3 regions of the Fictibacillus sp. b24 genome follow, and region 3 is predicted to be linked to each of the others. Evidence: riboswitches for the same ligand, from Rfam matches in the RefSeq annotation. Region 3 holds a riboswitch; each other region holds the start of a gene.
What was found. A riboswitch is a leader RNA that binds a small molecule or an ion and turns the genes downstream of it on or off. The one in region 3 is predicted to bind S-adenosylmethionine.
Positions count from the first base shown of each region.

Region 1: another riboswitch for S-adenosylmethionine. It lies ahead of QUF49_RS04855 (methionine ABC transporter ATP-binding protein); the one in region 3 lies ahead of QUF49_RS00925 (acyl-CoA dehydrogenase family protein).
Region 2: another riboswitch for S-adenosylmethionine. It lies ahead of metK (methionine adenosyltransferase); the one in region 3 lies ahead of QUF49_RS00925 (acyl-CoA dehydrogenase family protein).

Region 1 covers NZ_JAUCES010000005.1:973,174-980,178, forward strand. Annotated here, with positions in the region: gene sigI (RNA polymerase sigma-I factor) at 417-1,172, shown strand; gene QUF49_RS04845 (anti-sigma-I factor RsgI family protein) at 1,263-2,399, shown strand; gene QUF49_RS04850 (hypothetical protein) at 2,520-2,864, shown strand; SAM riboswitch class I at 2,945-3,072, shown strand; gene QUF49_RS04855 (methionine ABC transporter ATP-binding protein) at 3,389-4,414, shown strand; gene QUF49_RS04860 (methionine ABC transporter permease) at 4,407-5,075, shown strand; gene QUF49_RS04865 (MetQ/NlpA family ABC transporter substrate-binding protein) at 5,103-5,921, shown strand; gene QUF49_RS04870 (carboxymuconolactone decarboxylase family protein) at 6,200-6,580, shown strand; gene QUF49_RS04875 (hypothetical protein) at 6,835-6,987, shown strand.
Region 2 covers NZ_JAUCES010000005.1:1,116,112-1,123,116, reverse strand. Annotated here, with positions in the region: gene QUF49_RS05665 (glycosyltransferase family 4 protein) at 1-730, shown strand, start outside; gene metK (methionine adenosyltransferase) at 1,017-2,222, opposite strand; SAM riboswitch class I at 2,385-2,515, opposite strand; gene pckA (phosphoenolpyruvate carboxykinase (ATP)) at 2,779-4,362, shown strand; gene QUF49_RS05650 (MFS transporter) at 4,497-5,789, shown strand; gene QUF49_RS05645 (TetR family transcriptional regulator) at 5,734-6,348, shown strand; gene QUF49_RS05640 (alpha/beta hydrolase family protein) at 6,363-7,005, opposite strand, start outside.
Region 3 covers NZ_JAUCES010000005.1:159,147-166,151, reverse strand. Annotated here, with positions in the region: gene rlmN (23S rRNA (adenine(2503)-C(2))-methyltransferase RlmN) at 1-273, opposite strand, end outside; gene QUF49_RS00940 (peptide MFS transporter) at 591-2,081, shown strand; gene QUF49_RS00935 (MetQ/NlpA family ABC transporter substrate-binding protein) at 2,199-3,011, opposite strand; gene QUF49_RS00930 (LLM class flavin-dependent oxidoreductase) at 3,040-4,431, opposite strand; SAM riboswitch class I at 4,551-4,653, opposite strand; SAM riboswitch class I at 4,809-4,921, shown strand; gene QUF49_RS00925 (acyl-CoA dehydrogenase family protein) at 5,209-6,372, shown strand; gene QUF49_RS00920 (DUF817 domain-containing protein) at 6,520-7,005, shown strand, end outside.

The DNA of each region.
Region 1 (7,005 bases), 810 kb from region 3:
CTATAAAAAAATCACTTTTTCGGGGGTTAAAACCCAAGAAAAAAATGGTAATTTAATGTCGCTGTCACACTTCTTTGTAACAAAAAGGAGTGTGTTTTTTCTTTTATAAAAATAGCGTTAAGCACTATGCAAAAGGGTTTAATGAGTTTTCATGAAAATTATCAGTTTGTTTTGTTTATTCAGTATTTTAACGATAACGTCACAAATGTTACGAGCGTTGTAATATTGTTATAGAACTGTATCCTACAAATGTCAAAAGTCATGGTATAAATGAATAGGAGAGCTTGTTAGCATGTTTGCTCCCGTCTTAATTGTGGTAAATAAGAATGATTTTATTTTTAAAACAAAAACAAACGAATTTTAAATAAACCGAACAAAACAGAAAGCAATTTTTCTAACAGAGGTGATTGATAATCATGGCATCTTTAAACTTAAATGCAGTATTTCCGATTGCAAAAAATAAACTAACTAGCATAGAAGATAAGGTTTTAACGATCCAAGAAAGAAACGATGAGAAACTTAGGAATGAACTTATAGGTGATTACCAACCATTTATTAAGAAAGTAACTTCTAAAGTTTGTTCTCAATATATAGATCGTACAATGGACGAGTTTAGTGTAGGTCTTTTTGCCTTCAATGAAGCAATCGACCAATATCAAGAAGGCCAAGGAAGCCGTTTCTTATCATTTGCTGATATGGTTATTAGACGCAGAGTGATTGATTATATTCGAAAAGAAGTACGCCAGAACAGACTGATCTTCTTACAGCCAGACGAGGAAGATGAAGAAGGACGTTTAGAAGAAAGTTATGCAGAGCAAAAAGCTGCGATGGATCATTTTGAAGGCCAGATTCAAGTTGAAAATCGTGTATATGAGATTGAAGAGTACCAAAAGTTACTAAAAACATTTGGATTAAACTTTAAAGTATTAAGCAAACATTGTCCAAAGCACGTAGATGCACGTGAAAATGCTAAAGAAATTGCACGTTTATTAGCTGAAAACGAAGAACTTGCCGCATTTTTAAAGGAAAAAAAGCAATTGCCAATAAAAGATTTATTAAATATGGTATCCTGTAGTCGTAAAACCATAGAGAGAAATCGAAAGTATATAATAGCAGTATCACTTATATATTTAGGCGATTTTCAAGCGCTGAAATCTTACATTCAGCCATAAGGTGAGGTAAAGATGATTACATGGTAAGAGAATTTCAGCTTCTCTTACCTGTAATTTATACTGATCCTGCTACATGCGGGAGGGATATCATTGAAAAACGGCAGCGGCATTGTCATTGAAGTTCAGAATAAAAAAGCAACACTTCTCATGAAGGATGGAACATTTGTTTCGGTAAGAGTCCCAGCAGGAAAAAGGCCTCTTATAGGCAAAGAGTATCAGGCTTCTTATTTTTCGCAAAGAAAAAGGAGTCTTTTTGTGTTGCCATCCATTTCTTTATCTATAGCAGCACTAGTTGCCTTTCTTTTTTTCTCAGGCTTTATCCCTTATACCAGTAAGCAAGCAGCTGCAGCCTATGTCAGTTTTGATATTAATCCAAGCCTGGAAGTTGGCGTGGATGAGGATATGCGTGTCGTGGAAATTGATGCTTTTAATAACGAAGCAGAACATATCATAAAGAAATATGAATTTTCTAAGGATAAGTCCATACCGCTTGAACAATTCGCAGATCAACTGATAAAAGCATATGAATCAGAAGGTTATATGGACGATAATCAATCCATGCTGATCACTTCAGTCTCAGACAGCTCAAGCGATAAAAAGACTAAAAAAGAGCTGGATAAAGCATTGAATACTATTGTAAAAAAAGCTGTTGTTCAATATCCTGTGGCAATCACTGTTACAGAATCGAACGAAGATACTCGCAAAAAAGCAAAGCAGCTTGGAGTATCATCGGGTAAATATACTGCATTCCAAAAAGCAAATGAAAATGGAAGAACATATAAAGAAGAAAAGATCAAAGAAGTTAAGTTTCAAGAACTGAAGGTTAATACAGCTTCTTCAAAAGATATTAAAGTAGTTCCGCATCCTCGTAAGATTAAGTCATCACAGCATGAAATTAAGCAAAAATCTGATAAGCCTGTCTTGGATCAAAAGAAACGAGAGCATGATCATAGCCACCATAACAAGAAAGCACAAAAAGATCTTGTGAAAGCTCAAAAGCCGATCAAAATAAAGGCAGACGAAAAACAAGTTAAAAAAAGTAAGCACAACCATATAAGCATTAATAAAAAGCAAAATGAAAAAAGACCTGAAACAAAAAATGCTGTACCTAAAAACGGATATGAATCGAGAAATGCTGGTAAGCCACAAAAGCAAAATCACAAAAGTGATAACAAACAGCAACACAAACAGCAACAAAAACAGCAAAAAAATGAACATAAGCACTAATTTTGAGTAAACCTGTCGTAATACCAATTACGATTTCTTGCGACTGTCGAAGAGTTTATAAAGGTATGTGAATATTCCTCTCGAATCGGTGAAGTAACAACCAATTCGGGGGGGATTTTTATGTTAGATATTTACTACTTTGAAAGCCAGATTGCCAAAAGCCCATATCTTTCACTTTATAATATTCCTGTGAAACCCAGCTTCAAATTCAAGGATGAAACGACTCTCAAAATAGAATACAGAGAGGGAGTAAGGAATCGGACTGTAACATTTACAGGGAATCCGAAATATCTTTCCTTAATGTTAGAAGGGAAGATGAAGCTAAGTACGCTGCTGAGGCAAGAGATGATAGAGTTCCATGGAACACTAAGGCAACGATTAAAATGGGAAGCCATCTTTTACTTAAGTTCGCATTGGGAACAAATCTCCGCAGGTGTTTTAGTTAGAACTGCAAAAAATATTTGACACAAATCGACAAGGATGATAATATTCTTCACAGTGATTCAAAACATGTAACGCTTTAACTTAATAAAGTAACACTTTTTTACTTATCACGAGAGGTGGAGGGACTGGCCCTATGAAACCCGGCAACCGCTAGAACTTATGCATTGCATTTGATCTAGAAAGGTGCCAATTCCTGCAAGACTTTTATTAAGGTCTTGGGAGATGAGGAGAACGTGCATAGAATATTATATGCCTTTCTGCTCATATTGAAGCAGAGAGGCATTTTTTGTTTGGCTATGATTAAAGAATATTTGTTTTAGTAAATTCTTAAAAAGACATCATTGCCAAGTTGATTGGAGTGCAAGGTGCGAGACTCCTGCGGGACAAGCGGTCAGGTGAGACACTTAAGAGTGAAACGTTACGAATGTGGCTCACCGCCTGCCCCGCGGAAAGCGAGCACCTGAAAAGGAAATCAACTACCTTCAAAATCAGCTGTGAGAATTCAATAAACAGCTTTATTTTTTATAAGAAATGAGGTAAGAATCTTGATTAATCTACAATCAGTCCGTAAAGTCTTTCAAACCAAAGATGGTGAAGTGAAGGCTGTTGATACGGTGGATTTAAACATAAAACAAGGAGAAATATACGGAATTATCGGTTACAGTGGTGCAGGAAAGAGTACCCTTATTCGTATTCTGAACATGTTAGAACGTCCGACTAGCGGCACCGTTACAATCGGTGGTAAAAACATGTCGGAGCTTTCTTCAAAAAAGTTAAGAGAAGCAAGACAAGAAATCTCGATGATCTTTCAGCATTTCAACCTGCTATGGTCTAGAACGGTGAGAGAAAACATTGCTTTTCCACTTGAAATTGCTGGCTATCCGAAAGAAAAAATCAAACAGCGAGTTGATGAACTGATCGACCTAGTTGGATTGGAAGGACGCGGTGGATCATATCCATCACAGCTAAGTGGCGGTCAGAAGCAGCGTGTTGGTATTGCTCGTGCACTTGCGAATGAACCAAAAGTTCTTTTATGTGATGAAGCCACTTCAGCACTTGATCCTAAAACGACAGACAGCATTCTGGATCTGCTCGTTGAAATCAACCAGAAGCTCGATTTAACGATCGTTCTTATCACACATGAGATGCACGTAATCAGAAAGATCTGTCATCGTGTAGCTGTAATGGAAAAAGGAAAGGTCGTTGAAGAAGGCGATGTACTGAATGTCTTTAAAAATCCGAAAGAACCCATCACGAAGGATTTTGTGAAACAAGTAACAGAGCCTGAAGAAACTGTTGATACGATCAAACAATTTATTGAAGAGTTCCCAGAAGGGCGAATCGTTCAGCTTACATTTATAGGTGGCCGAGCAGGGCAGCCATTAATTACAGAATTAATTCGAAATTACGAAGTGGATGTAAATATTCTGCAAGGTAAAATAACACAAACTCAAAATGGACCTTATGGCACGTTGTTTATCCAGATTAAGGGTTCAGAATCTGCACTATCTCGCGCAATGGAGTTCTTAAATAGTGTGCAGGTTGAAGTAGAGGTGATTCATAATGCTTAGTAAATGGTTCCCAAACGTACAATGGGACGTTCTTTTAGAAGCGACGAAAGAAACATTATATATGTCTGCTATTTCAGTCGTGATTACATTCATCCTAGGCTTAGCACTCGGACTGGCCTTATTTTTAACATCTCCTGGAAACTTATGGGGAAATAAATTTTTAAACAGTGTAATAGCGATAATCGTTAATGTATTTCGTTCGATTCCGTTCATTATCTTAATTATTTTATTGATTCCATTTACACGCTTTATCGTTGGTACGATGCTTGGTGCAGAAGCAGCACTTCCAGCCTTAATTGTTGGAGCAGCACCATTTTACGCTCGTATGGTTGAGATCGCTTTGAGAGAGATTAATAAAGGGGTCATTGAAGCTGCGAAGTCCATGGGTGCTACAAACACTCAGATTATTTTCAAGGTTTTAATTCCTGAAAGTACACCAGCTCTTGTGTCAGGAATTACAGTTACAGCGATCGCACTAGTAAGTTACACGGCAATGGCCGGAGTTGTTGGTGCGGGAGGCTTAGGTAACTTGGCTTACATGGAAGGTTATCAACGAGATAACGCGGATGTAACATTGATTTCCACAGTCCTTATCCTGGTTATCGTATTTGTAATCCAATGGATTGGAGACCGTGTTACAACTGCATTAGACAAGAGATAACGTTTAGACAACAAGGAGGAATTTCACATGAAAAAAGTATTATCAGTCCTTTTATTAGCTGTCCTTACAGTAGCGCTTGCTGCTTGCGGGAATAAAACAGAAGGTGGAATTAGCGACGAGAAAATCGTTGTTGGCGCATCTAACGTTCCACACGCTGAAATCCTTGAAGAAGCAAAACCTCTTTTAAAAGAAAAGGGCGTTGAACTTGAAATTAAAACATTCCAAGATTACGTGTTGCCGAATAAGTCATTAGATGAAAAAGAAATTGGTGCAAACTATTTTCAGCACGTTCCTTATTTAGAATCACAAATGAAAGATCATGGCTATAAGTTTGAAAACGCTGGCGGAATCCACATCGAGCCGATCGGTGTTTACTCGAAAAAATACAAATCATTAGATGAATTGCCAGAAGGCGCAACAATCATCATGTCTAACTCTGTAGCTGATCACGGCCGTATGCTTGCATTGCTTGAAAAAGAAGGTTTGATCAAAGTTAAAGAGGGTGCTGGATACGAAGCACAAGTAAAAGATATTGCTGAAAATCCAAAGAAACTTAAATTTAAAGCTGACGTTGATGCAGGAATGCTGCCAAAAGCATATAAAAACGGTGAAGGTGATGCTGTACTCATCAACACAAACTATGCGATTGATGCTGGCCTCAATCCACAAAAAGATGCTATTGCACTTGAAGGAACTGATTCACCATTCGTAAACATCATCACAGTGCGTGAAGGTGACAAAGATAAGAAATCAGTAAAAGCATTAGTAGAAGTATTACGTTCAAAAGAAATTCAAGCTTTCATTGAAAAGAAATATGAAGGCGCAGTAGTACCGGTAACGAAATAATTGAGGGAGAACTGACTTGAACTTTTAAAGTCAGTTCTTTTTTTGATTGAAAATGGTTTTACAGCACTTTTATAGTCCTTCAACAAACTTTATAGGCCTACAATTTTTTTTATAGGCCCTTAAAATTAATTTATGGTCCTTCAAATTTTTTTATAGTCCTTCAAAATCATTTATAGGCTTTTCGACAAAAGGACAAAACTTACGATGTTTATTACATAACCGGCTTGCGAATAACTCATACTAATCCTGTTTACTATTTTGTGACAGGAGTGAATGAGATGAAACAAGAAGAACAGCCGCTGCCAGGCGCTAACTCGACTCAATACCACTTGATTCGTTATAAAGAAGGTTTAGGAAAATACAACGAAAATATGCCTGAATTAACTCATGCTTTTAATGAATTTACCCGCCACTGCTTTAAAGAGGGTGAGATCTCTGAGAAGTATAAGCAGCTGATCGCTTTAGGAATCAGTATCTATTCTCAAGATGAATATTGCATTATCTATCATACAAAAGGCTGTTTAGATCAAGGGTGTTCTGAGAATGAGATCTTAGAGGCCGTTGGTGTTTCTGCTGCATTTGGCGGTGGTGCCGCTATGAGCCAAGGTGTGACACTCGTTCAAGAGTGTATTCAAGAATTAAATAAGCCGCGTCATTAGAGAAAAGTTTTAACTTCCATACTTTTCATGTTTTAGAATCAGCCAAAGAGGTTATTGAAGAAATATAGCGTTTTTAGCAGGATATCGCAGAGAATATTTCGTGTCTCTTCAAAAGAACATTATGCTCCAGCAAACACCTTAATTTCAGTACGAGAGCAGATTGAGTATAACGATTTATGCTGATACGCTATAACTACTAACTTTGAAAGGATTGATTCATTATCCACCCCATTAAAGTAAAACATACGTCCGAGATGGAAAAAGCAATGCACCAGTCGCATGGCTGTGGCTTTGCAGAGTATGAGAGGGATTTAGATAAAAGGTTAGACGTTGAAAAAAATCGTGATAAAGAGTATAAAAAAGGATTAGAAGTAGCGGCAGATGCAACTAAGAACCATACGCCGTAAAACTTTAATATTAAAATT
Region 2 (7,005 bases), 960 kb from region 3:
TCATAGACACTTTGAAAAAAACTTTGTTCCAAGTCAAGAAACACGACAAATTCTGCACAGCAAAAGTTTTAAAAACGTAGAAATATGGTCAAGAGGAGTTGACTGTGCTATGTTCACACCTCATAAGCATGACACTTTCGTTCGAGAAAAATATAAGATCACAGAGAAGTATATCTTCTTGTATGTAGGAAGACTGGCTCCGGAAAAAGATTTAGAGATTCTGCATGAAATGATCAATAAACTGCCACCTGCATTAAGAGAAAATGTTCACTGGCTTATTGTTGGCGACGGTCCTAGCAGACACATTGTTGATCAATGGGAAAAAGAACACCTTAATGTAACATGTGCAGGCTATCTATCTGGTGAAGACCTTGCCGGTGTATATGCGGCAGCTGACCTTTTTGTATTTCCTTCTTCAACAGAAACATTCGGCAATGTTGTTTTAGAAGCAGCTGCATCTGGTTTGCCTGCGATTGTATCTAATCGTGGTGGTGTAAAAGAAATCGTTCAAGATGGGCTTACAGGAAGGATTTGTGAAGCTGGAAACGCAGAATCTTTCATACAGAACACAGTATCCATGTTGGATGACCCTCTGCTCTTACAATCTATGAAATTAAAAGCACGGAATTATGCGCTGACTCAATCTTGGTCAGTCATTTTTGGAAACCTGTTCATGCAATATGAAGAAGTTGCTTACAGACAAAACAAAAGCAAAACCATTATTGCTTAAAAAGAACCTATAAAACGAAGGATTACTCATTTTGAGGGAGTAAATCCTTTTTTTTGTGCTCTTCACTTGACGGTAATAGAGTCTGTTTATCGTTTATTGAGTCTAATTACAAATAATTGAGTCTAATTTTACTTTATTGAGTCTAAATACTAAATAATGAGTCTAATTTTACTTTATTGAGTCTAAATACTAAATAATGAGTCTTTCTTCAAATTTCGACACTTCTGCATGCATGAAAGCATAAAAAAACAGACTCCCTATAGAGGAAGTCTGTCTCATCATATCATTAAATATTAGCTTGTTTTTTAAGCTCTTCTGCTTTATCTGTTTTCTCCCAAGGAAGTTCAACATCTGTACGGCCAAAGTGACCATATGCAGCAGTTTGCTTGTAAATCGGACGACGAAGATCAAGCATCTTGATGATTCCAGCAGGACGTAGATCGAAGTTGTTGCGAACTAGTTCTACAAGAACTTCTTCAGATACTTTACCTGTTTCGAATGTGTTTACAGCGATTGATACCGGTTGAGCAACACCGATTGCATATGCAAGCTGAACTTCAACTTTGTCAGCAAGACCAGATGCAACGATGTTCTTCGCAACATAACGAGCAGCGTATGCAGCAGAACGGTCAACTTTTGTAGCATCCTTACCAGAGAATGCACCGCCACCGTGACGAGCATATCCACCGTAAGTATCAACAATGATCTTACGGCCAGTAAGACCAGCGTCACCTTGAGGTCCACCGATTACGAAACGGCCTGTTGGGTTGATAAAGTATTTTGTGTTTTCATCGATTAATTCAGCAGGAACAACTGGCTTGATTACTTTTTCTTTCACGTCTCTTTGAATTTCTTCAAGCGTGTTTTCCGGGTGATGCTGAGTAGAAATTACAATTGTATCAATACGAACGGGTTTATCGTTCTCATCATATTCAACTGTTACTTGAGTTTTTCCATCTGGACGCAAGTAAGGAATTTCTTCAGACTTACGAACTTCTGTAAGACGGCGAGATAATTTATGAGCTAGTGAGATTGGAAGAGGCATAAGCTCTTCTGTTTCGTTACAAGCAAATCCGAACATTAGACCTTGGTCACCTGCACCGATTGCTTCGATCTCAGCATCTGTCATTGAACCTTCTCTAGCTTCTAGAGCTTGGTCTACACCCATAGCGATATCAGCAGATTGCTCATCGATAGAAGTTAGTACTGCACACGTTTCAGAATCGAAACCATATTTCGCACGGTCATAACCGATTTCTTTAATTGTCTCACGAACTACTTTTGGGATATCTACATAAGTAGAAGTTGTGATCTCACCTGCAACAAGTACTAGACCTGTAGTTACAGATGTTTCACATGCTACACGAGCATTTGCATCATTGGCTAAAATTTCATCTAAAATCGCATCTGAGATTTGGTCACAGATCTTATCTGGATGTCCTTCTGTAACGGATTCAGATGTAAATAAACGACGACTAACTTTTTTGGACAAGTTAATATCCTCCCTTTAACTGCTTTCAGTATGATACGGTACTTTATTCTTATCTATTTTGCACAGTTTATGTTCTTTACTTGAAAAAGGCATAAAAAAAGCCCTTCCCTGTTTCACATACATTCACGAGGGAAAAGGTTTATAAATCCAAATGCCTTCAACCTCTTATTGTCCAAGGTTATTTTCACCTTGCAGGTTAGCACCTTTTCATTTCGAGTGGATCGTAATTCACCACTTTCATGTCGGTTGCTGGGTTTCATAGGGCCTGTCCCTCCACCTACTCAGAATAAGAGTAGCCGTTCTCGAAATATGATAGCGCAATGGTACACCTATGTCAATAGAAAACACTAGGAATATCAATAACTTTTGAGTGCTGAGATGTTATTGTTGAAAGCGTTTTTAATATGATGGATAATACTCGTTGAATTATGATCTTTTTTTGTGAAGTACGAACTTTTTTGATGCGCTTTCATAAAATAGTATACATTATTTAATTTAATGTGTTATACTAATTTTCGAATATATCACTCTAGGATAAAGGATGGTACTGTCTGATATGAATACTTTGGAATTTACGACAACCCTAAATGATCTTGTGACCCGTGGAACAACTCACCAGAACTTACCTGTTCCGGTTTTAGTAGAAAAATCTCTTAAGCGCAAAGAGGGCATCCTGACATCCACAGGAGCACTTCAAGCTACTACGGGGAAATACACAGGCCGTTCCCCTGAGGATAAATTTATCGTTGAAGACGCTTCTGTTAAAGATTCAATTGATTGGGGAAAAGTAAATAAGCCATTTTCACCTGAAAACTTTGATAAATTATACAAAAAAGTACTTCAATACTTAGGCAGCAAAGAGGAATTATTCGTATTCAAAGGGTTTGCTGGTGCAGACCGTGAGTATCGTCTTCCTATTCAAGTTATTAACGAGTACGCTTGGCATAACTTGTTTGCTCATCAAATGTTCGTACGCCCGAACCAAGATGAGCTGGCTGCACACGAATCACAATTCACGGTAGTTTCAGCACCTGGATTCCAAGCAAATCCAGCTGAAGATGGAACAAATTCCGAAACATTTATCATCATATCCTTCGAGAAACGCATCGTACTTATCGGTGGTACAGAATATGCCGGTGAGATTAAGAAATCCGTTTTCTCAGTTATGAATTTCATGCTTCCTGAAAAAGGGATTCTTTCTATGCATTGTTCAGCAAACGTTGGAAATGAAGGGGACGTTGCACTTTTCTTTGGTCTTTCTGGAACTGGAAAGACTACACTTTCCGCAGATCCAAACCGCCGTTTGATCGGTGATGATGAACACGGATGGGCTAACACAGGGGTCTTCAACATTGAGGGCGGATGTTACGCAAAAACAATCGATCTATCTAAAGAAAAAGAGCCGCAAATTTGGAATGCGATTCGTTTTGGAAGCGTACTAGAAAATGTCATGATCGATCCAGATTCCAGAGTAGCTGATTACAAGGACTCTACATTAACAGAAAATACACGAGCAGCTTATCCAGTAGATGCGATTCCAAATATTATTCAACCAAGTGTTGCAGGCCATCCGAACACGATCATCTTCTTAACGGCTGATGCATTCGGAGTATTGCCTCCAATCAGCAAACTAACTAAAGAACAAGCGATGTACCATTTCTTGTCTGGCTACACAAGTAAACTTGCTGGAACTGAAAGAGGTGTAACATCACCACAAGCAACGTTCTCTACTTGCTTCGGTGCACCTTTCCTTCCATTACCAGCAACAGTTTACGCTGAAATGCTTGGAAAGAAAATTGATCAGCACAATGTGCAAGTGTACCTCGTTAACACTGGCTGGTCTGGTGGAGAGTACGGTGTTGGAAGTCGTATGAACTTAGGACACACACGTGCAATGGTGCAGGCAGCATTAGAAGGTGAGCTAGCTTCTGTTGAAACCGTTGTAGATCCTATCTTCGGCCTTCATATCCCAACACATTGTCCTGGTGTACCTGATCAAGTTCTTCAACCGAAGAAAACTTGGGCAGACCAAGATCAATATGATGTGAAAGCAAAAGAACTTGCTGCTAAATTTAAAGCGAACTTCGAAAAGTTCAATTCCGTGTCATCTGAGATTTCACAAGCTGGACCATTGGTATAATAACAAAAAACAGCCTCCCTGTGTAATGAGGGGGCTGTTTTTTTGTATTTATTGGAAAGTTTTTATTGTAAAATGACATCGGTGTCGATTATAATAGTGACATGGATGTCAATTATATTTTAGGGGCTGATGAATTGGAACAATCTTCAGAAAAACTGCTTCAAAACAAACCGTATCGTTTTTTAATTTCTGCACAGTTAATTTCGAACCTTGGCGACTGGCTCTCTATCCTGGCCATTTTTACTCTTGTAGGGCTAAAATGGAATGCAACACCACTTGAAATTTCTTTGATTGTTTTGTCCCTCGCTATTCCCATGACATTATTAGGACCGATCTCTGGAGTTTTTGCTGATCGTTTAGAAAGAAAATACGTCATGATCGCATCTGATATCGCAAGAGGATTTGTCATTATGGGCTTGATTTTTGCAGATCAATTATGGCACATCTATACGTTATTATTCTTACTTGGGGTATGTTCTTCTATATTTAATCCCGCAAAAAACGGAAAACTTAAGGAAATCGTACCAAATCGGCATATGCAGCAAGCGGCATCTATAAGCTCATTGATTGAAAATGGCACAAAAATTATCGGTCCCGCATTAAGTGGTTTTCTTCTTGTGCTTTGGGATATTAAAATCATCTTTGTCATTGACTCGTTATCATTCTTTCTTTCTGCTCTTCTATTATTTAAAGTCCCAGTCAATCATTCCAAACTCCTCACTTCATCGACAGAAAATAAAGCTTCACAAAGTTTTACAAAAGAATTGAAAGATGGTTTTTTGTTTATAAGATCTGTTCCTTTCATTTTTTACGGAACAATATTAATGGCCGTGATGATGTTTGTGCTGCAGATGGCAGACTCACAGTTTGTTGTTTTATTTAGAGAACTTAAAGAAGTTTCCTCAAGCCTGATTGGAACAGTTATGGCAGCTTCAGGTGCTGGGTTTATTATTTCTGGTCTTTTACTAAGCAAGATCGAGGTAAAGAAAGCAGTGAACAGTATGATAGGCGGTTGTTTCATATTAGGAGCAGGTTTCGGAAGCATTGCTTTACTTACTTATTTCAACTTGCCGCTCCCCTTTGTATGGGCGTCTATCTTGGCCTGCATCGGCTCATTGGGAGCAGGATTCGTCTTTATTCCGTTTCAGTCAACCGTTATGAAGGAAACACCTTCTGAAATGAGCGGACGGACACTTGGCACAATCGGCAGCATCATGATGTTTTCGAGTTTGACAGGACCTCTCGCAGGTGGAATTCTAGGAAACTATTTAGGCGTCGTGCCTCTGTTTCTGGCAGCAGCTAGTGGATTATGCCTCATAAGTATGATAGCCTTTTTCTTAAGAAAACCATTCGGAAAGGAAAAAACAGAATATGTCACCGAAAGTAACAGAGAGTCACAAAGAGCAGCGGAGGCTCAGCATTCTTAATGCGGCTAAAGAGATATTTGCTAAAAAAGGATACGAAGCTTTTGTTATGCAAGATGTAATCGATGCTGTTGATTTGAGCAGAGGTGGCGTGTATTCTTATTTTTCCAATAAGGAAGATTTGTTTGAATCCGTCTTGCAGTCCATGAATGAATCGTTTAGTAATGGGGTTAAACAACTAGCTGATACCGATTCGATCTGGCAATCTCTTTTAAACGAATTTGAGAGCTATAAGGAGATTGAGGACAAACAAGATTCGATTACAGCTGTGCAAATTGAATTCTTTCTGATCAATCGAAGAGTACCAGAAAAAGCTGCTTATTTTAAAAATCGTTACAAATATGCGATTGATCAATTTGTTTGGCTGTTTCAGCAAGGGGTAGAAAAAGGAGAGTTCCAGCCAAAGTATCCTCTAGAATCAATCGCAAGATATTATATAACGTTTAACGACGGCATTCATATTTCAACCGTATTTGTTTCAAAACAAGATATTGATTACAACCAGCAAATTGACCTCTTCCTATCCCAAATCTCATACATGCTAGGCGTTAAACAAGAATAAACAGGAGCTGATTCTCATTCAGCTCCTGTTCCATGTTCCTTCATCCATTCGCATAACGCGTATGTAATTTTCCGGTTTTCTTTCGGCGGGAAGTAGTGCGTGTATTCGGGGTAGATCCAGGTTTCACATGGCTTCCCTAGCTCTTTTAACCTTTTTTCAATTTTACGTGTATGCTCCACACTTACGTTTTCATCTTTCATCCCGTGAATACAAAGCAATGGTGCCTCTAGTTCCCCTATATAATAGAGCGGTGATCTCCATTCAAATTCTTCCGGATATTTTTCTGGTGTTCCTCCAATAACCCGCTTCATCATTCTTCGTAAATCTTCTCTCTCTTCATACGTGATAGCCATATCCGTCACACCGCCCCACGTTACTACAGAGCGAATCTCAGGAAACTTTATAGCCGTAAAAAGAGCCATCGGTCCTCCCCTAGAAAAACCAAACACATGAATGTTATTTTCATCAACTTTTGGAAACTGTTTTAATACTTCAAAAGCAGCAAAAGCATCTGTTCGGTCTTCTCCAGCAAAATCCTCATTCCCCTCTCCGCCTTGGTTGCCTCGATAATAAGGTGCCATTACAATAAAACCTTGAGAAGCGAACTGAATGATTCGTGCAATTCTTACCATCCCTACCGATTTAATTCCGCCTCGA
Region 3 (7,005 bases):
GATCAAGTTGCCGTCATTCAATTTAAATAAAAATTTTACTGTTCCATCTGATGCTTCTTGCTTAACGTGCTCACGAAGCGTTTGAATGGTGAAGTTTTCGGTTAATAATTCGATACAATCGTCTTTGATATCGATCATTTCCGAAAAAGTGGTTACCCGCTCTCTATAGAGATAGTTCCAAACTTGTGAAGCGCGATAGGGTTTATATCCGTGCTGGCCAAGCCATGCTGTAAGCTGTTCAATTGTTAATCCATAAATGGAATTTTTGTTCATTGATAAAGACCTCTTTTCAAACCTTAAACTTATTCTTCTATACTACTGAAATCTTACTCGTATCACAATGTTATAAGTATTTTCCCAACACCTTACAATTATTTTTGATTTTTGAGCATACTACTTTAGAATTTTTTTTACTTTATTTATACATGTTTTATTCTACATTTTGCATAGATATAAGCCATTAGGCCTATATAGGTTGTAATTTCCATTTACGAATGCATAAAAACCTGTAATAATAGACAAGCCGAAAACTTTTGACAATAATAAATATTTCAAAGTATTATATTTAATGAACTAAAGGAGGTTGTCTTATGTCAGACATCAATAGACAGAAAATTGTGGATAGTGTACCTCAAAAAGGCTTCTTTGGACATCCTAAAGGTCTATTTACACTTTTCTTCACTGAGTTTTGGGAGCGCTTTTCTTACTATGGAATGAGAGCAATCCTCATTTATTACATGTACTATGAAGTTTCAAAAGGCGGTTTAGGGCTAGAAGAGTCCTCTGCTTTAGCAATCATGTCCATTTATGGTTCACTTGTATATATGTCAGGTGTAATTGGTGGTTGGTTAGCAGACAGAGTTTTTGGTACATCTAGAGCACTATTCTATGGTGGTATTTTAATTATGATCGGTCATATTGTCTTGTCACTACCGGGCGATCTGACTATGTTATTCATTTCAATGGTCTTTATCGTTATTGGGACAGGCTTACTTAAACCTAACGTATCAAGCGTAGTAGGTGACATGTATGCAACAGATGATAATCGCCGAGATGCTGGTTTCAGTATTTTCTATATGGGTATTAACTTAGGTGCTTTCCTATCTCCATTAATTGTAGGAGAAGTTTCAAAAACGAGCTTCCATCTAGGATTTGGAATTGCAGCACTTGGTATGCTATTAGGACTAATCGTATTTGCTGTTACTAAGAAAAAGAATCTTGGTCTTGCAGGTACTGTTGTTCCTAACCCATTATCTCCAGCTGAGAAGAAAAAAGTATCATTAATCGTTGGTATTAGTGTGGTTGTGTTAGCTGTAATTCTAGGTACAACAATTCCTGTTGGTATCTTTACATTAGACGTATTCATTACATTAGTTGGTATTTTCGGTATCACGATTCCGACTATCTACTTTATTGTTATGTACCGTAGTCCTAAAACGACAGCTACTGAGCGTTCAAGAATTATCGCTTATATCCCGTTATTCATTGCATCTGTAATGTTCTGGGCTATTCAAGAACAAGGTTCTACAATTCTTGCTGTATATGCAGACAAGCGTACGGACCTTGAATTTGCAGGTATTACGATTTCACCTGCTTGGTTCCAATCATTGAACCCGTTATTCATCATTGTTCTAGCTCCATTATTTGCTTGGATCTGGGTAAAGCTTGGTGATCGTCAACCGACAGTACCAAAGAAATTTGCTTTAAGTTTATTATTTGCAGGATTATCATTCCTAGTTATTCTTCTTCCTGCATACTTTGGTGGAGAAGATTCTCTAGTTAATCCATTATGGCTTGTGCTTAGTTACTTTATCGTTGTTCTTGGTGAGCTTCTCTTATCACCAGTTGGTCTTTCAGCAACAACGAAACTTGCACCTGCTGCATTCTCTGCACAAACGATGAGCTTATGGTTCTTATCCAGTGCAGCTGCACAGGCAATTAACGCACAAATCGTTAAATTCTATACAGATAAAACAGAAATGATGTACTTTGGAGTAATTGGTGGAGTAGCCATTCTTCTAAGTATTATCCTATTCATGCTCTCGCCTAAGATTCAAGGGTTCATGAAAGGTGTTCGTTAATATCTACATGCAAAAAACCACTGACGTGATGGAAAGCCCATTATGTCAGTGGTTTTTTTGTTTTGCTGTTATTGTAAACTTAGTTGCTTTTCGTACAAATCATGTGAAAAGTAGTAATTACTTATTCATCCAATCTGGCTTATGAAACTCATTAAAATCACTCTCTATTACTTTCCTAAATTCATCTGATTCTACTGCTGCTTTAAGATCTTTTGCTAGCTTAGAATTCTTATCTTTTTCAAGTACAACAATTCGATTAATGATTTCCTCAGGCAGTTTGTCTTTAACAAGGGCATCCTTCAGGTCCAGACCTGAAGAGATGGCAAAGTTTCCGTTTACTGCTGCCAAATCTACCGAATCTAGTGTTCGAGGAGTTTGTGCAGCCTCTACAGGCTGAAATTTAAGGTTCTTCGGATTTTTGGTAACGTCTTTTTCCGATACTTTTAAAGGATTTGCCGAACCGTCAATCTCAATTAATCCGTTATCTCTTAAAACGGTCAAACCTCTCGCTAAGTTAGTTGGATCATTCGCTAAAGTAACCGTGCTTCCAGGCTTTATTTCATCTAGTGATTTGTATTTCTTAGAATAAATTCCGATCGGTGCAGTCGGCACTGTTATGACAGAAGCGAGTTTCATATTATTCTCTGCTCCAAAAGCGTCCATATAAACTTTATGCTGAAAAAGGTTGGCATCCAATGAACCGCTTTTCAATGAAATATTTGGCTGAACATAATCATTGAACTCTTTTACTTCAACGGTGTAGCCCTTTTTCTCAAGATAAGGTTTTACCCCTTTTTCAAGCATGTCACTGTATGGAACGGTTGCCCCTAATGTAATTTTCTTTGTTGCACCTTCTTCTGATGAACCACAGCTTGTCAACAGTACGATAATAAAGATAGCTGCAATAGTAAATAACGAATATCTTTTCAATTTATCTCTCTCCCCACTTCTTTCATTTTTATCTGCTTTCTGCAAAAACTCGTCTATATTTTGCCCCAGGATGGTCTTTTGGCAATAACGACTCCCCGTTAGGAAATAATTTTTCGCGTAGTGTGCCTTTGTTGTATTCTTTTTTGTAAAGACCTCTCTCTTGAAGAACAGGAACAACTAACTCCACAAAAGACTCTAAATCTCCAGGTGTTACAAGGTGATTTAAGTTGAACCCGTCCACTCCAGACTCTTCAAACTGTGCTTGGATGCCATCTGCTACCTCTTCTGGGTTGCCGATGATAAAACTTCCTCTGTCAGGGGACTCGAAGCGATTCAATACCTCTCCTACTGTCAAAGGTTTCGGAGCATCCGTAGTAAGCGTTGCAGCTTTATAATGTCCGCCTTCTGTTGATTTGTTGTATCCAAAAGGAGTATCTGGATCTAATTCTTCATATTCTGCAATATCATAACCGCTTGCCCCGTATTGTGCTTTTGCAGCATCAGCACTCCATACGCTTGCATATTCTTTAAACTTTTCTTCTGCTTCTTCTGTTGTTTTTCCGACCACCACGTTTAAGAATGAAAAAATTTTGATGTTTTCAGGGTTTCGACCGTGTTTTTCTGCACGCTCTCGAATGTCGTTCGTATAATAGCGAATTCTTTGAGGTGTTGGGCCGCCAACGAAGATACACTCTGCATGCTTTGCTGCAAAATCACGGCCTCGCTCTGACGTTCCAGCTTGATAAATCACAGGTGTTCTTTGTAGCGAAGGCTCACTTAAATGTGGTCCTTCGACATTAAAATATTGTCCTTTATGATTAATCTCATGAACTTTCTCAGGATCTACAAGCGTATTGTTTTCGGGGTCTTCAATAAATGCACCATCTTCCCAGCTGCTTTCCCAAAGCTTGTATGACACTTCTAAATATTCATCAGCGATGTTGTACCTCTCATCATGTTTAATCATATCTTCTAAACCAAAATTCCTTGCAGCGTTCGGCAAGTAAGACGTGACCACATTCCAAGCGATACGACCTTTTGTTAAGTGATCAAGTGTGGAAAAACGTCTCGCGTTGCCAAAGGGCTGTTCATACGTAGTACTAACCGTTACGGCAAACGATAGATTTTCTGTAACACTCGCCATCGCAGATATGAGAAGCGCTGGATCATTCAGCGGCACTTGCAATCCATCACGGATTGACGGATGCTTGCTTTTTTTGTACACGTCATATACGCCGAGCACATCTGCAAAAAACACAGCATCAAACTTTCCTTTTTCTAGAAGTTTTGCGTATTCAATCCAATAATTCAGATTCTTGTAGTTTCTATGTCTCTTGTTCTCCGGGTGCTTCCAAAGGCCATGAGAATTATGCATGGCACTCGTCATCTCAAACGCGTTAAACAAAATTTCTTTACTCAAAATTGTTTCCTCCGTTGCATAGAATTTTTTTGTACCCGTTCCAAGAGAAAATGAAAAAACCTCTTCAAATTAAGAAGAGGTTTAAAAATACGTTAAATAAACATACGTATATAGATCTCCTCTTATCTTTCAAGCTACTAGCTTGCTGGAATTGGCACAGTACTAAAAATAGTTGTTGCCGAGGCTTCAAAGGGCCAGTCCCTCCACCTCTCTCGATAAGGAATCGATAATATTCAATTTAGTAACGAAATATACAGGAATAAAAATAACCTGTCAATGGAATTTAGAGAAATAAATTAATTTTCTTAACAATCAGTTTTTTTGTTGACAGCGGTTTGTTTTATCCTCTATAGTGATGACTAATAATTAAATATTGTATCTTATCAAGAGTCAGGGGAGGAACTGGTCCTACGATCCTGCAGCAACCGCTTTTATTAAAAGAAAGGTGCTAATTCCAGCAGATGTTCTTTGAATGTCTGATAGATGAGAGAGCGTGTTAGCACATGGAATCTACGTCCTCTTTCGTCTTTGAAAGAGGGCTTTTTTGTGCTTGGTTGTACTTCGATGTCATGTGAGCGGTTGATTTCCGTTCCAGGTGCTCGCTTTCCGCGGGGCAGGCGGTGAGCCACATTCGTACGCTTCACTTTTAAGTGTCTCACCTGCCTACCTGTCCCGCAGGAGTCTCCCACCTTACACTCCAATCAACGGGTCAGTGAAGTCCTTTATGTAAGCCAAATACAAAATCCAACTTATTTCCAAAAACTATAGGAGGCAAACATGAGCATACCTTTGAGAAAAACCATCCAAAAAGATACTTTTGAAGAGACTATAAACACCGCCCTATCACTAAAAGAAAACTTTAAGAAACGAGCAGAACATGTAGATCGAGAAGGAATTTTCCCATATGAGAACTTTCAAGACCTGAAGGATCATGATTTCCTTTCACTCACCATCCCAAAAGAATATGGTGGTAAAGGATTAAATCTTCTTGAGTTTTTAACCATTCAAGAGCACTTAGCTGAGGGAGATGCTCCTACTGCCCTCTCTCTTGGGTGGCATCTGGGTACACTTTTAGAGGCGGCAGAAAACCGGCATTGGAAAGGCGACGCGTTCGCTAATCTTAGCCGAAAAGTTGTTGAACAAAAAGCACTCATTAACTTGGCACAAACAGAGCGCGCGACAGGAAGTCCCTCTCGAGGGGGTATACCTACTACAACAGCAGTCAAGAAAGCAGACGGATGGCTGATTAACGGAAGCAAGGCTTTTACTTCTATGGCAGAAGCCCTTGATTACTCGGTCATCACAGCCACAATCTCAGAAACCAATCATAAAGGATTTTTCTTAGTAAATCACAAAGAAAAAGGGGTTTTTGTAAAAGAAACATGGGACAGCATCTCGATGAGAGGAACAAAAAGTGATGATCTCCTATTGAACGACGTTTATGTACCTGAGGAAAATTTACTTGTCGTAGAAGATGGGAAAAACATCGTACCTAAAGGCTGGTATCTGCAAGTGCCTGCAGTTTATCTAGGTATCGCAAGAGCAGCACGGAATTACGCAATTGAATTTGCGTCAGAGTATAGCCCTAACACCTTATCAGGACCTATCTCAGATGTGCCAGAAGTGAGAAGAAAGATTGGCAAGATCGAACTTGAGCTATTTCAAGCAAGAACGATTCTTCACGCCGTTGCTGAAAAATGGGTAAACCACCCTGAACAACGTCAGAATCTAGGTACAGAACTCGCTGCAGTTAAGCATTCTGTAACAAACAGCGCGAACAGAGTGGTTGATCTCGCGATGAGAATCGTTGGGGCTAGAAGTCTTTCTGTACAAAATCCGCTTCAACGGCACTTTCGAGATGTAAGAGCCGGTCTTCATAATCCACCAACAGATGATGCAATAGTTTATTCACTAGCTGATGCAGCACTGACAAAGAGGTAAGCTCTTTTTTACAAGACTAACATGAATCTGTCAACTGACAGATCCCTGTTAAAATAAACAGCTTTTTGTATGATGTGCTTCTGAACACCATAGGTTATTATAGATACAATATATTTCCATTTTAATCTATAAAAAGGTGGTTGGCTCATGAGGGCGCTCGTTCAGTTCACATACTTACAAGCACTTTCTTGTATCTTTCCTGTCGTTATCTTTGGTGCTTTAGCACTTTCAAAGTTTATCAGCATCCCTCTTATACCACGATACGATTTTATCCTAATCGTTTGCTTGCTGACCCAGATCGTTATGATCCTGACAAAACTAGAAACGATGGATGAACTTAAAGTCATTTGTGTCTTTCACTTGATCGGTCTTGCTCTAGAATTGTTTAAGGTTCATATGGGCTCGTGGAGCTATCCAGAAGAAGCATATACAAAGATCTATGGAGTTCCCCTCTACAGCGGCTTTATGTATGCAAGTGTTGCAAGCTATATCTGTCAGAGCTGGAGACGATTAGATCTTCACATTACAGGATGGCCCAAACCCCTGTACGCTTTTGGAATATGTTTTCTGATCTATATGAATTTCTTTACTCATCATTTTTTAATCGATGCAAGATGGATATTGATTACTCTT